One region of the Neobacillus phoenicis genome, then DNA from elsewhere that is predicted to be linked to it. Evidence: riboswitches for the same ligand, from Rfam matches in the RefSeq annotation. Region 1 holds a riboswitch; each other region holds the start of a gene.
What was found. Region 1 has a riboswitch for S-adenosylmethionine ahead of AA0X95_RS07840 (O-acetylhomoserine aminocarboxypropyltransferase/cysteine synthase family protein). Riboswitches for the same ligand answer to the same signal wherever they lie in the genome.
Positions count from the first base shown of each region.

Region 1 (4,215 bases):
ACGTCTGTTTTCCTTTACAAATTAACCGTAAAGACAGGTCAATTCGATATAATACGTAATTCTGTTGTTTCACTCACAGAGGACAGACGTCTTCAAGCACTTTTGGTAGCGTTCTCATTCGGAGCCTTCCTTGAGGGGGCAGCGGGTTTTGGCGCTCCGGTTGCTATTTCTGCAGCGCTACTTGTTGGTCTTGGATTTAATCCACTTTACGCTGCTGGACTTTGTTTAATTGCCAATACTGCGCCTGTTGCATTTGGTGCAATCGGTACTCCCATCATTGCGGTTGAAGGACCTACAGGAGTTTCAGCAATAGAAATTTCCAAAATGGTTGGCCGTCAATTACCATTTTTATCATTATTTATACCGTTTTATTTAGTTGTAATCATGGCTGGGTTTAAGAAAGCATTGGAAATCATGCCTGCGATTTTAATTACGGGTATTTCTTTCGCAGTGACTCAATTCTTAAGCTCTAATTTCCTTGGCCCAGAACTTCCGGATATTTTATCAGCACTGGTTTCATTATTTGCTTTAGCGATCTTCTTGAAGTTTTGGAAACCGAAAACTATTTTCCGATTTTCAGACGAACAAGAAATGGCTGCTGCCCTTACCGCAAAAGCACCTAAATATCAGCAGGTAAAATATACAGGAGGCCAAATCTTTAAAGCATGGTCACCATTTCTTGTATTAACATCTTTTATTACAATTTGGGGAATTCCAACAATCAAGCTTGCATTGTCAGGACATTATGAAGGATCAAACGTTATTCTGAAAGCGGTTAACTCTTTAGGTCACGCGTTAACATTGTTACCTGAAGTACCCTTATTAAATAATAAAGTTATTAACTCTGCCGGAGCTCCAGTTCCTGCCATCTATAAACTTGAAATCTTAGGCGCAGCTGGTACATCGGTTCTACTTGCAGCTGCAGTATCGAAGTTTATCATTAAAATTTCATGGAAGGAATGGGTAGCAACCTTCGGGGAAACGCTTAATGAATTAAAATACCCTATCATTACAATCGGTTCAGTGGTCGGATTTGCTTACGTTACAAACGCATCAGGGATGAGTACGACCCTGGGAATGGCTCTAGCAAAAACGGATGTACTATTTTCCTTTTTCTCTCCAATCCTCGGTTGGTTGGGGGTGTTTATCACTGGTTCTGATACTTCATCAAACTTATTGTTTGGGAACATGCAAAAGATTACTGCGCAGTCCCTTGGTATGGACCCGATTTTAGCAATTGCTGCAAACTCTTCAGGGGGGGTAACAGGAAAAATGATTTCCCCACAATCTATTGCTGTAGCGTGTGCAGCAGTGGGTCTTGCTGGAAAAGAAGCAGACTTGTTCCGCTTCACATTTAAGCATAGTATTGTGTTGGTTGTCCTAATCGGAATTTTGACATTCCTGCAAAATAGTAGTCTGTTGAATTGGATGGTACCCTAAAAAATTCAGTAGATTAAGACCACCTTTATTTTCGGGTGGTCTTTTTTTTAGTGGCGCATAAATCCGACATATTTCTCAGGAAATTTTGCCTATCAGTCCACATATTGTCGAGTAATTATAAAAGGGTTTCCTGTCTAGTTTGCGGAATAGTTAAGGTATACACGTTTAGACCGGAGTGGTATTAATGATCGAAGCTATCCAAAAATTCCTCGTAAAAATGCAACAGCAGGAACATGTCTATCCTTTAATTCATCAAGCAGAGGTACAGGTAAATCTCCGTTGCGAGCATCAAGTAGTGCAATTAGTGATAAAAAACGGTGCTGTTTTTATTCTCCAAAATCCATCGGCGCAACAAAGCATCTACGAGATTAGTGGCAATGAAGCCGCAATGAAACAATTAATTGAAGGAACAACTAGATTACGGTTGCTAGAACAAAAACGGGAGATAAAAGTAGATACTTCGTTACGAATCGCATTATTACTTGAGTCCCTTTTTTTTCTCACAAAAGCACAGGAAGATCTTGCAAAAATTATATAAAAATCATTGACTTCAAAAGGGACATCCTGTAATGTATTATTTAAATATTCTATCAATTAAAACAATCACATAAACATTCTTATCAAGAGTGGCGGAGGGACTGGCCCTTTGAAGCCCGGCAACCGGTTTATACACGGTGCTAAATCCAGCAGAGCATAAAAAGCTCTGAAAGATAAGAAGAGAGCCCCCTCTTCTTATGAAGCGGGGGTTTTTGTTTATTTAAGGGAGGAGCTAGGATAATGGGAGAAAATCAAAAGAAGTATCGATTTGAAACATTAAGTGTTCATGGAGGTTTGGCTCCAGATCCAGTAACAGGTGCTCGTGCAGTTCCTATCTATCAAAACAATGCCTACCAATTTAAAAGTACTGAACATGCAGCAAACCTATTTAGTTTAGCAGAACCAGGGTACATATACACCCGTATTCATAATCCTACTACAACCGTATTTGAAGAAAGAGTAGCCTTGTTAGAAGGCGGTGTGGGAGCACTGGCCGTTGCAAGCGGTATGGCAGCAATTACCCTCGCTATTCTTAATGTGGCTGAGGCAGGAGATGAGATTGTTGCTGCTTCCAACCTCTATGGTGGAACGTATAATTTATTCGCAGTGACCCTTCCGAAATACGGAATTAACGTCAAATTTGTTGATGCTGAAAATCCGGAGAATTTCAGAGCTGCAATAACTCCAAAAACAAAGGCAGTTTTCGCAGAGACAATTGGAAACCCAAGCTTACGTGTGCTGGACATTGAAAAAGTGGCAGATATTGCACACGAGGCAGGCGTCCCATTAATTATCGACAACACCTTTGCAACTCCATACTTATGCAGACCGATAGAGTACGGGGCAGACATTGTTATTCACTCTGCAACAAAGTGGCTTTTAGGTAATGGGACAACAACGGGCGGCGTTATTGTCGATGGTGGGAAGTTTGACTGGAATTCTTCTCGATTCCCTGGCTTTACAACTCCAGATGCAAGCTACCATGATCTTGTCTATGCAGAAGCATTAGGCGCTGTAGCGTATATTGTAAAGGCACGTGTACAATTATTGCGAGACCTCGGTCCGGCACTGAGCCCACAAAATTCATTCCAATTTACACTAGGCCTTGAAACCTTGCATGTTCGGATGAAAGAGCATGTAGCCAATACGAACACAATCGTAGACTACTTATTAAACCACCCAGCAGTAGAATGGGTATCCTATCCAGGGCATCCATCACATCCAGACCATGAATTAGCGAAAAAATATTTATCTAAGGGCGCAGGCTCCATGGTTGTGTTTGGAATTAAGGGTGGGAAGGAAGCAGGAGCAAAGCTCATTGATTCACTATCCTTATGGGCGCACGTTGCCAATGTTGGCGATTCAAAAAGTCTAATCATTCACCCAGCCAGTACCACTCATCAGCAATTAGATGCAGAGGGTTTGAAGGCGGCAGGTGTGTCGGAGGACTTAATCCGTCTTTCTATTGGGATTGAAAATGTCGAAGACTTAATTGATGATCTCGAATCTGCGATTGAGACAGCAACGGGACTGGCATCTATCAAAGCAAATGCCTAAAATTTACCTAATGTGATAAGTAAGAATTAATAGATTTTTTTATTGACACCCTTTTTTATCCGTGATACGATAGCTTTCGTACTAAAATAACTACTGAAATTGACTAACGTCTTAATTGAATATAGAATGCTGTAAGCTCTTATCAAGAGAGGTGGAGGGATGTGCCCGATGAAGCCCGGCAACCGTCAATGTTACATTGAAATGGTGCCAATTCACACAAAGCGTTTGCTTTGGGAGATGGGAGAAAGGTCTATTTTACTAATGCCTTTCTGCCCGTGCAGAAAGGCTTTTTATTTTTCTAAAATAGAATCTTTTCAAGGAAACAGTCAAATTCTATAGGTAAATGACAGGATATAGTAGATTCTTTCTGAATTTTAGGTAAATAGGATAGAAGCGGGTGATTCAAATGATTTCAATAAAAAACGTCCGTAAGATTTTTCCTTCCAAACAAGGCCAGCTAAAAGCGGTCGATGACGTGAATTTAGAAATTCAAGAGGGGGAAATTTTCGGGGTCATAGGATATAGTGGTGCCGGAAAAAGTACGTTAATTCGAATGCTTAATGGGTTGGAGCTACCAACCGATGGATCAGTCACAGTAGCTGGTCGTGTCATTTCAAAGATTAAGGGCAGTGAGCTTCGTAAAGCACGTCAAGAGATTAGTATGATCTTTCAACATTTCAA
Region 1 is NZ_CP154847.1:1,532,045-1,536,259, forward strand. It holds gene AA0X95_RS07830 (L-lactate permease) at 1-1,440, shown strand, start outside; gene AA0X95_RS07835 (hypothetical protein) at 1,625-1,978, shown strand; SAM riboswitch class I at 2,055-2,157, shown strand; gene AA0X95_RS07840 (O-acetylhomoserine aminocarboxypropyltransferase/cysteine synthase family protein) at 2,218-3,534, shown strand; SAM riboswitch class I at 3,671-3,778, shown strand; gene AA0X95_RS07845 (methionine ABC transporter ATP-binding protein) at 3,941-4,215, shown strand, end outside.

Region 2 (4,215 bases), 2.6 Mb from region 1:
CTAAATAAAGGTGCTCATCCATAAGCTTGAATAAATGCAATTTACTATATTGATGAACCAACTGGCCTTCGTTGTTAATGATAATCAAAGTATTTTTTACTCCGCTATCATTGCGGGCTGCAACGGATCCTCCAACGAAATGAACTTGGTATTTTTTTGCTGCCTCCTGTAGAAACTGAATCGTTTGTATCGCTTGGTCATCTGCAATTTCATCAAGCCGTGTTAAGTCATATCCGGTAGTCCAGAGTTCAGGTAAGACGAGAATGTCAGGCTTCGTTTCCATTGCTTTTTCAATCAGTCTTTCAGCAGAATGATAGTTTTCATATGGATTACCAAAGGCGATATCCATTTGTATACAAGATATGTTTAATTTCAAAGAATTTTCCCTCCGGTTCGAAATATCAGAATTTTTTCTTTACAAGCTGTTATAAAAGTTATATCATTTGTGACTAGAATTTCAACAAAAATTTGTAATGAATAAGCAGGTGAGAGAGTGATGAAACAATTTCCACCATCAGAGCTATTAAATAGTCTGCCAAAACAATTTTTTGCAGGCCTTGTAAAGAAGGTTGGAGAGTATATTGCCGAAGGGCATGACGTGATAAATTTAGGACAAGGAAATCCAGATCAGCCGACACCAGAGCATATCGTGTCAAAATTACAGGAGGCGGCAGCTAATCCCATCAATCACAAATATTCTCCGTTTCAGGGGCATAGATATTTAAAACAGGCAGCAGCTGATTTTTACTTGAGAGAGTATGGAGTAACGATCAATCCTGATAAGGAAGTGGCTATCCTTTTTGGAGGAAAAGCAGGGCTTGTAGAAATTCCACAGTGCTTGTTGAATCCAGGGGATACCATTCTTGTACCAGATCCCGGTTATCCAGATTATTGGTCAGGTGTGGCTCTGGCAAAAGCGGAAATGGTTACCATGCCATTGAGGGAGGAAAATGCATTTTTACCTGACTACACCGAACTTTCTTCCGAATCGTTATTAAAAGCAAAGGTAATGTTTTTGAATTACCCCAATAATCCTACCGGTGCTGTGGCCACTGAAGAATTTTTCAAAGAAACTGTGAAACTGGCAAACGATCAAAATATTTGCGTTGTTCACGATTTTGCTTACGGTGCCATTGGTTTCGACGGTCAGAGACCGATAAGCTTCCTAGAAACCGAAGGGGCTAAAGAAGTAGGAATCGAAATTTATACTTTATCTAAAACCTACAATATGGCTGGCTGGCGTGTAGGATTTGCAGTAGGTAATGAAAGTGTGATTTCTGCGATTGAACTCCTACAGGATCATCTGTATGTAAGTTTGTTCGGAGCGGTTCAAGAAGCGGCTGCTACAGCCTTAATTGCGTCACAAGAATGTGTTAGAGAATTGAATGAACTATATGAGCGAAGAAGAAATGTATTAATTAAAGGACTTCGATCGATAGGATGGGATGTAACCGCACCAAAGGGTTCTTTTTTTGCATGGCTTAAGGTACCTTCTGGGTACACATCTGGACAGTTTGCTGAAATTCTACTTGAGCAAGCACATATTATGGTCGCACCAGGTATTGGTTTTGGTGAATATGGTGAAGGCTTTGTACGTGTGGGCTTATTATCATCCGAAGAACGGTTAGCTGAAGCTGTCAGAAGAATTAGTTGTTTAGAAATGTTCAAAAAATAAGTTGACAAATGTTTTTTTTCTTGCGATAATCCAAAATAAAGTTTAACAACTTATAAAAGTGAATAAATACGAATCGTTTTCTTATCAAGAGCAGGTGGAGGGAAAAGCCCTATGAAGCCCGGCAACCGACTTAACAAATGTTAAGCACGGTGCTAAATCTTGCAGCAATCTGGCTGAAAGATGAGAAGATGTTAGTTTGTGATGCTAACCTCTTCTTTTCGAAGAGGTTTTTTATGTTTTCTGAAGGGAAGTTGAAAAAATGTCTGAAATAATTGCCACATATCTTGTACATGATGAAAAATATCCGGAGAAAAAAGCAGAGGAAATTGCACTTGGATTAACGGTAGGTTCTTGGACGAATCTTCCTGAGCTCGAGCAGAACCAATTACGCAAGCATAAAGGCCGAGTCGTTTCAATTGAAGGGAAAGACTCTGAAAGAGAAGGTCTAGCCATCATTCGAATTGCCTATCCAATCATTAACTTCTCTTCCGACTTGCCAGCGATCTTAACCACTGTTTTCGGAAAACTGTCCTTAGATGGAAAAATAAAATTACTAGATTTGCAGTTTGATGATCGTTTGAAGAGTCATTTTCCTGGTCCTAGATTCGGTATTGATGGAATTCGAGAGAAAATAAACGTATATGAAAGACCATTAGTGATGAGCATCTTTAAAGGCGTACTTGGTAAGGACATACACTTTTTGGTAGAACAGTTAAAGCAGCAAGCTCTTGGTGGTGTTGATTTAGTCAAAGATGATGAGATTCTCTTTGAAAATGAATTAACACCTTTTGAAAAAAGAATTACAAAAGGAAAACAAGTGTTAAATGAAGTTCTGGAAGAGACTGGTCATAGAACGCTGTACGCAGTAAACCTGACTGGGAGAACCTCACAACTTAAGGACAAGGCAAAAAAAGCGGCTGAGCTGGGAGCAGACTTACTATTATTTAATGTCTTCTCCTATGGATTAGATGTCCTCCAAGAATTAAGAGAGGATTATGAGATTGGGTTGCCTTTAATGGCACACCCAGCAGTAAGCGGCGCGTTAACTTCTTCATCCCAATATGGCTTTTCCCATTCCTTGCTTCTTGGGAAGCTTTTACGTTATGCAGGTGCCGATTTATCGCTGTTCCCATCACCATATGGAACAGTGGCATTAGAAAAAACATCTGCACTTTCGATTGCAGCTGAACTCACGAAAGAGGATGTTTATAAAAAGGCCTTTCCAGTGCCATCAGCAGGAATACATCCAGGGTTGGTATCCTTGTTAATTCGTGACTTTGGAATCGACTCAGTCATAAATGCAGGTGGTGGCGTTCATGGGCATCCAGACGGTGCTCGGGGAGGTGGCCTTGCCTTCCGACAAGCAGTGGATGCTATTCTTCAGGGAAACACACTCTCAGTAGGAGCGGAGCAGTATCCTGAACTTAAAAAGGCACTTCAGCTTTGGGGAAATGCCGAGGTGACGGTCTAAATGACAAAGCCGGTTATTTATTGTGACTTTGATGGAACGATTACAGAAAGTGATAACATCATTGCTATAATGAAACAATTTGCTCCTCCTGAATGGGTGGGAATAAAGGATTCAATTCTTTCTCGTCAGATTTCAGTGAATGAGGGTGTGGGGAAATTATTTTCCTTATTGCCTAGTAATAAGAAGAAAGAAATAACGGAATTTGCAATTGAAAATGCAAAAATCCGACCTGGCTTTAAGGAGTTTGTAGGGTATGTTCGGGAAAAGGGTATTCCCCTCTATATTGTAAGTGGCGGTATAGACTTTTTTGTCCATCCGATCCTAGCAGAATACGCTCCTTTTGATGGAGTGTATTGTAATCATTCTGATTTTTCTGGAGAAACAATTAATATACTTTGGCCACATGAATGTGATTCCTCTTGTAACAATGATTGTGGTTGCTGTAAGCCAAGTATTATGCGTAAACTGAACAATCCAAAGGGGAGTTTTAAAATCGTAATAGGCGACTCTGTAACCGACCTAGAGGCTGCTAAACATGCTGACTTTGTGTTAGCGAGGGATTTACTTCTGGAAAAATGTATGGAATGGGGTATTAACCATCAAGGGTTTCATACTTTCTTCGATTGTATCGAGGAAATAAATAAAAGAATTGAGGTGGGTGAGCTAACATGTTAAAGGAAAGATGGGCAGAATTAGCCGATATTAAGGATGAATTGGCAGAGAGAGATTGGTTTATGGGGACAAGTGGAAACCTTGCCATTAAAGTGAGTGATCATCCGCTTCAATTTTTAGTGACTGCTAGCGGGAAGGATAAACGTAAGCGGACTGCAGAGGATTTTTTACTAGTGGATGAATTTGGCAGACCGGTAGAAGAGACACATTTAAAACCGTCAGCAGAGACACTTCTTCATGTGGAGATTTATCGCAAGACACAAGCAGGTTGTAGTCTTCATGTTCATACCATTGATAATAATGTGATTTCAGAGGTCTATGGTGATCATGGAGAGGTTACCTTCAAGGGTCAAGAGTTAATTAAGGCTTTTGATAAATGGGAAGAGGATGCCATTTT
Region 2 is NZ_CP154847.1:4,332,519-4,336,733, reverse strand. It holds gene AA0X95_RS22250 (carbon-nitrogen family hydrolase) at 1-376, opposite strand, end outside; gene AA0X95_RS22245 (pyridoxal phosphate-dependent aminotransferase) at 497-1,675, shown strand; SAM riboswitch class I at 1,754-1,862, shown strand; gene mtnW (2,3-diketo-5-methylthiopentyl-1-phosphate enolase) at 1,935-3,146, shown strand; gene AA0X95_RS22235 (2-hydroxy-3-keto-5-methylthiopentenyl-1-phosphate phosphatase) at 3,147-3,821, shown strand; gene AA0X95_RS22230 (methylthioribulose 1-phosphate dehydratase) at 3,815-4,215, shown strand, end outside.
Region 2: linked by a shared signal. The riboswitch ahead of mtnW (2,3-diketo-5-methylthiopentyl-1-phosphate enolase) and the one ahead of AA0X95_RS07840 (O-acetylhomoserine aminocarboxypropyltransferase/cysteine synthase family protein) in region 1 are both predicted to bind S-adenosylmethionine.

Region 3 (4,215 bases), 230 kb from region 1:
GCGTCTGCAGTTAAGAAGACAATCGTATTCGGGTGTCCGGCAATACTTGGTTTGGCAATATTATCAATGGCATCGATTGGATATGCTGCCCTAGTATTCTCTGTTAATGTTCCGTCATCATAATCAGGGACCCGCGATTCTAGGTTTAGCGTTACATTTTCAAGAACGGTTCCAAAACGAATGGCATCAAAAATTTGCGGTTCTTTCTCCCTAGAAAGATTGATGCATTTCGCATAGCACCCTCCCTCGATATTAAAGACACCGTTTGAGGACCAACCGTGCTCATCATCACCAATCAAACGGCGATTTGGATCAGCTGATAAAGTAGTTTTCCCTGTTCCTGATAGACCAAAGAATAGAGCGACATCTCCCTCAATTCCTACATTTGCAGAACAGTGCATGGAGAAAATATTGTTTTCCGGTAATAAATAATTCATTACGGAAAAAATGGACTTTTTCATTTCACCTGCATATTCAGTCCCACCGATGAGAACAATGCGACGTTCGAATGAGATGATGATAAAGGTTTCTGAATTGGTTCCATCGACGTTAGGATCTGCCTTAAAATTAGGTGCTGAAATTACTGTAAATCCTGGGTCATGTGATAGCAATTCATCTTCTGATGGACGTATAAATAGTTGATGAACAAAGAGATTGTGCCAGGCAAATTCATTCACTACTTGAATAGGTAAGCGGGATTTTTTATCTGCCCCTGCAAAGCCTTTAAAAACAAAAATCTCTTCTTGTTGTTTTAAATAATTTAAGACTTTTTGATAAAGTTTTGTAAATATTTCTTCAGATATAGGTTGATTCAACGAACCCCAAGCAATCTTATCCTTTGTGGACTCTTCCATCACAACGAATTTATCTTGAGGTGAGCGGCCTGTATATTTACCAGTTGAAACGCTTACAGCGCCAGTCGAAGTTAAAGAACCTTCGTTACGACATAAGATCTTTTCTACTAACTGGGGAACTGATAATTGCACGTGGACATTACTTTCTGATAACATTTGTTTTAAGTCATTGGGAATATGAACAGAATTCATCTACTGCAACCTTCCTTTATCCATGTTTTTAATGGTAATAACTTATTAAAAAGTATAACACATTTATTCAAATAATCTATACTAATTAATGAAAAATAGGTTGTATGAATTAGAATTTAAATTTCTAAAAAAATGCATTGACATAGTTCGACAGTGTAGGTTATGATTTACCCTTGAACGGATACTCTCTTATCCCGAGCTGGTGGAGGGACAGGCCCAATGAAACCCAGCAACCTGCAAACGAAAAGCAAGATAGTAGTAGATTTTCTTCTATTATTATTTTTTCGGGCAAAGGTGCTAAACCTGAAGCAAGGCCTAGCCTTGAACGATAAGAGTGAAAGGCGCGCAAAACTTTTGCTATCAACCTTTCCTCAGAGATGGAAAGGTTTTTTGTTTGTATTGTTTTCGTGCTTTAGAATCGCTTCTTTTTATTCCATCGTTAGAATTTTCTATGGGGTTATTGCAGACAGAATATTGTTTAATTAATAAAAACCCCGTATTTATTTCATACTACTAAGGGAATGAGTTCCGTATCAACCCGAGGTTAAACGGCAAGGTCATTACATACCCACACAGATAACCTCACTTATCTCACTATATAGGAGGAATTCAGATGTCAACAAAACGTCGTTTGTTCACTTCTGAATCAGTAACTGAAGGTCATCCCGATAAAATCTGTGACCAAATTTCTGATTCTATTTTAGATGCTATTTTAGCAAAAGATGCTAATGCACGTGTTGCTGCTGAAACTTCAGTTACAACTGGTTTAGTTTTGGTTGCTGGCGAGATTACTACTTCAACTTACGTGGACATTCCAAAAATTGTTCGTGAAACAATTAAAAGCATTGGCTACAATCGTGCAAAATACGGATTTGACTCCGAAACATGTGCCGTTTTAACTTCTATCGATGAACAGTCTCCTGACATCGCGATGGGTGTTGACCAAGCACTTGAAGCTCGTGAAGGCCAAATGTCAGATGAGCAAATTGAAGCAATTGGTGCAGGTGACCAAGGTTTAATGTTTGGTTTTGCATGTAATGAAACAAAGGAGCTTATGCCGCTTCCAATTTCACTTGCGCACAAGCTTGCACGCCGTTTAACAGAAGTTCGTAAAGAAGAGATTCTTCCTTACCTACGTCCAGATGGTAAGACACAAGTAACAGTTGAATATGATGAGAACGACAAACCAGTTCGTATTGATACAATAGTTATTTCTACTCAACACCATCCTGAAGTTACATTAGAACAGATTCAACGTAATCTGAAAGAGTATGTAATCAATCCGGTTGTTCCACAAGAATTAATCGATGAAAATACAAAATACTTCATTAACCCAACAGGCCGTTTCGTAATCGGTGGACCACAAGGGGATGCAGGTTTAACAGGCCGTAAAATCATTGTTGATACTTACGGTGGCTATGCACGTCACGGCGGTGGCGCATTCTCTGGTAAGGATCCTACAAAGGTTGACCGTTCTGCAGCGTATGCAGCACGTTATGTAGCAAAGAATATCGTTGCTGCAGGACTTGCTGAGAAGTGTGAAGTTCAACTTGCTTACGCAATCGGTGTAGCAAGACCGGTTTCCATTTCTGTTGATACGTTTGGCACTGGCAAAGTAAATGAAGATGTATTAGTTGAATTAGTAGAACAAAACTTTGATCTACGCCCAGCTGGTATCATTAATATGTTGAACCTTCGCCGTCCTATCTACAAGCAGACAGCAGCTTACGGACATTTTGGCCGTACAGATGTGGATCTTCCTTGGGAGCGTACAGACAAAGCAGACGCATTAAAAGAACAAGCAGCAAATCGCTAAAAACCATTCGCAAGCGAATACCTTATATAGAAGGGAGTTGCATTTTAAATGTAACTCTCTTTTTCTTTTTTCGTCTAAATGGTTGGTACGTAATTGGTTATTGGAATAAAATGTTTACGTAGGTCAAAAGAAGTGAAAAATGATGGTACGAAAATTACCTATAAGTTCACAGTGTTATTTTAATAAAAAAGTGGTAGTATTATAGAGATGTTTTTTAGAGAATGTTTAATTTAGATTGGAGTAGGTGAGGTACATAATGTGTGGTTTTATCGGTTGTGTACACGACAAAACACAAAACTATAGTGATGAACAAAAACAACAATTTAAAAATATGAACGATATCATTACCCATCGCGGACCAGATGATGATGGTTTTTATTATGATGAACATATTCAATTTGGATTCCGCCGCTTAAGTATTATTGATATTGAGAGTGGGCATCAGCCATTAACATATGAAAACGAACGTTACTGGATTATTTTTAATGGTGAAGTGTATAACTATGTCGAGCTTCGTGAGGAATTGGTAAAAGAGGGCCTTTCGTTTGCAACGAGCTCTGATACTGAGGTTATTATTGCCTTATACAGTCATTTAAAAGAGAAAGCTGTAGAAAAGCTGCGTGGAATGTTTGCTTTTGTCATATGGGATAAACAAGAGCAAAAATTATTTGGAGCACGTGATCCATTCGGTATCAAACCATTCTTTTATTTACAAGACGGTGAGAAGACCTTCTTTGCTTCAGAAAAGAAAAGTATCTTGCTTGCACTTGAAAATGATGTTTTAGACTATGATTCTCTGCAGCATTATTTAACGTATCAATTTGTTCCTGAACCAAATACCTTATCAGAAGGAATTAAAAAGCTTGAGCCTGGTCATTATTTCACAAAAAAAATTGGCTCACCAATGGAAATCAAGCGCTATTGGAAGGCACATTTTAGTCCTGTTCAAAAATCTGAAAGTGACTTTACAAAAGAAATTCGTGATATTTTATTCGATTCAGTCGAAAAGCATATGCGCAGTGATGTACCGGTAGGTTCCTTCCTATCTGGTGGTATCGATTCTTCTATTATTGCTTCTATTGCAAAAGAGTTTCATCCTGCCATCAAAACCTTCTCTGTTGGTTTTGAACAAAATGGCTTCAGTGAAATTGATGTGGCAAAAGAAACAGCGGAGAAACTGGGTGTGGAAAATATCAGCTATGTGATTACTCCTGAAGAATATATGAATGAAATTCCCAAAATTATGTGGCATATGGATGACCCCCTAGCTGATCCTGCCTGCGTACCACTTTACTTTGTTGCTCGCGAAGCTAGAAAACACGTAACCGTTGTTCTCTCAGGTGAGGGCGCTGA
Region 3 is NZ_CP154847.1:1,765,043-1,769,257, forward strand. It holds gene pckA (phosphoenolpyruvate carboxykinase (ATP)) at 1-1,046, opposite strand, end outside; SAM riboswitch class I at 1,233-1,381, shown strand; gene metK (methionine adenosyltransferase) at 1,660-2,862, shown strand; gene asnB (asparagine synthase (glutamine-hydrolyzing)) at 3,119-4,215, shown strand, end outside.
Region 3: linked by a shared signal. The riboswitch ahead of metK (methionine adenosyltransferase) and the one ahead of AA0X95_RS07840 (O-acetylhomoserine aminocarboxypropyltransferase/cysteine synthase family protein) in region 1 are both predicted to bind S-adenosylmethionine.

Region 4 (4,215 bases), 1.9 Mb from region 1:
TGCGACCTTCTGCTGATTTCCTCCAGATAGATTCTGAACCTTCGTTTCTTCAGAAGGTGTTTTAATTCCAAGCCGGCTAATCAGCTGCTTGGCTGTTTCCTTTTCTTTCTTTCTATTTAAAAAGCTAAATACGTTTGTAAAACTGCCCAGATTAGCCGCTGTCAAATTGGATTCCACTGATTCAAGGACAAGAATTCCTTCCTTCCTGCGTTCTTCAGGCACTAATGCCATGCCATTTTTCACCGCATCATATGGGCTATTCAAAGTTAGTTTAACACCATTAAGAAGGACTTCTCCTCCAGTTAATTTTTCAGAACCAAAAAGCGCCTTGCACAGCTCGGTTTTTCCAGCACCGACTAGCCCAGCTACTCCAACGATTTCTCCGGATTTCACATGTAAATGTAAATCTTTTATTTTACTTCTATCTGAAAGTCCCTTCACTTCAAGTACTGTGGTTCCAATTCTCGTATTTTTTTTCGGAAACTGTTCCTCCAGTTTTTGGCCCAGCATGTGCTCCACCACTTGATTCTGTGTTGTCTCTGAAATATTCTCTTTTACAACGAATTCTCCATTTCTCATGACTGTAATTTCATCGCAGATTTCAAAAATCTCTGGCAGGCGGTGAGAAATAAAAATAATCCCGACATTTTGTCTCTTTAATTCGCGGGCAATCCGAAAAAGCTCGGTCGTTTCAGTATGGCTTAAGGGTGCAGTTGGTTCATCTAGAATCAGATACTTACACCGATTCGAGACAGCTCTAGCAATGAGAATCATTTGCTTTTCTGCTAGAGAAAGTTCACTCACAAGCTTTTTCGTAGAAAGTGAAATATTCATATCAGCCAGGATTTGTGCTGCTTTTTGATGAAGAGTCTTCCAGTTCATCCACTGCTTTTTTCCCATTTGATGAACCGTGTCCATCAACATGATATTTTCGGCAACCGTTAAATTAGGAATAAGTGCGGTATCGACTTCTTGATAGACAATCTGTATGCCCGCATCCTGGGCATCTTTTGGTGATCGAATGTTCAAAGATTTCCCGTCTAGCACAATCTCACCGGTATAATGATTATAAGCCCCTGAGAGGACTTTCATTAGAGTTGATTTCCCTGCACCATTTGCTCCAATCAATGCCTGAATCGTTCCCGTCTTTGTTGAAAAATGAACCTGATTTAAAGCTTTCACCCCTGGAAATTCAATCGTTATAGTTTTCATTTCCAATGTTGACTGCATGAAATTGTTCCCCCTATCAAGCAAACACTCTCTTAATCAAGTGAAAAAGAGAGTGCTTATAGTACCCATTAATTATTTATTATATTTTTTTAATGTTTTCATCCAATCTTCTTCGAATGCATCTGATTGGCCCCATCCTGAAATAATTTTTGATAGATTAACCATGTTAACAGGATCCTTAGACTTTTGAAGATTGTCTTGTGAAACTAGAGAAGCCTGTAAATCATAGGTTTGTGGTGTTTCTTCACCTGCTAGTTTTTTAGCAAGCAATCTCAAATCCACCGCACCAATTAGTTTAGGATCTACGGCTGCTGTGTATTTCCAAGCACTACCTTTTCTTTGAATCTCTTGAAGGTCCGCATTTGAAACATCAATACCATAAATTTTTATTTCTTCACGGCCCGCCTCTTTTAGAGCTCGTGCCGCACCAATAGCAAAGGCATCCCAAGTAGCAAAGATGGCATCCAACTTTCCTTTTGGATATTTATTTAACATAGCAGCTACGGCGTTTTGTGTTTGAACACTGGTATCTGCAGCAGCTACACCGAAACGTTCCACTTCTTTAATTCCAGGATTTTTTGAAAGTACATCTTGGTACACTTTGTTTCGTCTAACCATTGGCGGAAAACCGTCAACCCAAAGGTATGCAATATTGGCTTTGCCTTTCGTATCCTTTACAAGCTGATCCAGTGCTAAAGTTGCCAATGCTTCGTCATCCTGTGATGTAAGTGTTACTCCCTCCACTTCAGCCAACTTTGGATTAGAGTCAAATGTAACCACGCTTTTTCCTTTTTCAACGATCTTCTTTACATCGTTCACCGTCGCATCATCATCACCATGTGAAATTATGAATCCATCATAATCCTGATCTAACGCCTGATTTATAGCATCATGGAATTTTGCTGTATCACCGTTCGCAGTAAACACATCCACTTGCAATCCTAAAGCTTCTCCCTCTTCTTTTGCTCCTGCTAAGAATTGAGCAGTGTGGTCATCACCGCCAATTTTTCGAATGACCTTAATTTTCAATTGATCGCCCTTAAATTGTTCTGGTACGCCTTCAAGTGATACATTTTTATTTCCGCTTGCTTTCTTCGTTTCTCCCCCTGAAGCACACCCCGTGAGTAGCAGGCTTGCAGCTAATGCAGAAACAAGCGCACTTTTGAAAATATTTTTTTTCATGATAAAAGCTCCCCCTTTTTGTCTTTCTTACCAAAATAAACTATTCCCATTGGAGAAGTTTTCTTTTTTGAAAAAATAAAAAACCTCTCCAGAAAAGAGAGGTTTCATCACATATGTTGGACTACTCCTCTCTTATCTCTCAAAACATTAGATGTTTTGCAGGATTTAGCACCAATTCCTTTTTTGGAACGGTTGCTGGGCGTCATCGGGCCAGTCCCTCTGCCACTCTTGATAAGAGAACGTATTATTGATTTAAAGTAATAAACTAAATTTAAACTCACATCAACAAGTTGTCAATAGTATTTTAAATATTTTTAATAAAGTAATAACTCCTTTTTAATCACATTGAACAGAATGGGGAAAACTGTTATTAAAACTAAAACCAGTTATTGCTTTATTCTCCTATGAAATTTCGGTATGATTATATTTAGGAAACCGAAATAAATTGCAGAAAGAAGTGTTATCTTCCATGAATAAGCAGGAAAGCGCAAAGCGTAATTTACTAATTATGTGGTTTGCCAACTTCTTCGTTGCCGGTAGTATGACGATGGTCATGCCGTTTATTTCGCTGTATATTGAAACGTTTGGAGACTTTTCTGAGAAATATGTCCAGCATTGGTCGGGCATTACTTTTGGGATCACCTTTGTTTCTGCCTTTCTTTTTTCACCGGTTTGGGGGAAGATTGGAGATCGCTATGGTCGGAAAAAGATACTTATCATTTGTGGATTAGGGATGGCTGTATCTATCTTTTTAATGGGATTTGTTCATTCAGTCTGGCAGCTACTCTTACTACGGTTTTTAATGGGCTTTTTCTCAGGTTTTATCCCTATGTCACAGGCATTCATCTCCACGCAAACACCAAAAGAGATTGCTGGTCGTGTCCTAGGGACATTACAAACAGGAAGTATTACGGGCTCGTTGTTAGGCCCCATGCTTGGAGGAATTTTAGCCGATACCCTCGGCTATGCGACCACCTTTAAATGGACTTCTATTTCCATATTCATCTCTGGGATTCTTGTTATCGCAACGAAGGAATTTCTGATAGAACCAACAAAGGGCACCAAATCACACTATTCCAGTAAAGAGGTTATCAAACACATCCTACGAAATCCTGTTTTATTAACCGTATTACTTATTTCATCCCTTGTACAAATCGCCCATTTCAGCATTCAACCAATCCTGTCGTTATTTGTAAGTGATTTACATGGGCCAAACAATGTTGCTTTTTATTCAGGGATTGCTTTTTCCGCAGCAGGAATAGGCAACTTACTCATGTCACGGAACTGGGGAAAGATTGCAGATAAATATGGTTATATCAAAATATTAGTCATCCTTCTATTTTTAGCAGGGTTAGTTTATTTACCAGGAGCGATCGTGACAAGTCTTTGGCAGCTTGTCATCATCCGTATTGCCTTAGGTGTGACCATCGGCGGAATCATTCCTGTCAGGATTGCTTATATCCGCCAGGAAGCTCCGATTACCATGCAAGGCGAGGTCCTGGGCTATAACAATAGTCTAAGATTTCTCGGTAACATCATTGGGCCCATGTTGGGGGGCTTTCTTTCTGGCTATTTCGGCTTTTCCGCCGTTTTCATTAGCACCAGTGTCTTATTAATTATGAGTGGACTGATTTTGCTCGTATCATTGCTCCGACATCCGAAACTTGTAAAACATACAGCTTAATAACTTATTCAATATACAAAAGTTACCAAAACCTTTGTAGAAATAAATTAGGTTATTTCCAAAATATATGATACAATAACTCTACCATTTGAATTACTGTTTCATTTGTGTGCCCTACT
Region 4 is NZ_CP154847.1:4,946,442-4,950,656, forward strand. It holds gene AA0X95_RS25265 (ATP-binding cassette domain-containing protein) at 1-579, opposite strand, end outside; partial or broken gene AA0X95_RS25270 (ATP-binding cassette domain-containing protein) at 721-1,230, opposite strand; gene AA0X95_RS25275 (sugar ABC transporter substrate-binding protein) at 1,303-2,412, opposite strand; SAM riboswitch class I at 2,542-2,650, opposite strand; gene AA0X95_RS25280 (MFS transporter) at 2,882-4,096, shown strand.
Region 4: linked by a shared signal. The riboswitch ahead of AA0X95_RS25275 (sugar ABC transporter substrate-binding protein) and the one ahead of AA0X95_RS07840 (O-acetylhomoserine aminocarboxypropyltransferase/cysteine synthase family protein) in region 1 are both predicted to bind S-adenosylmethionine.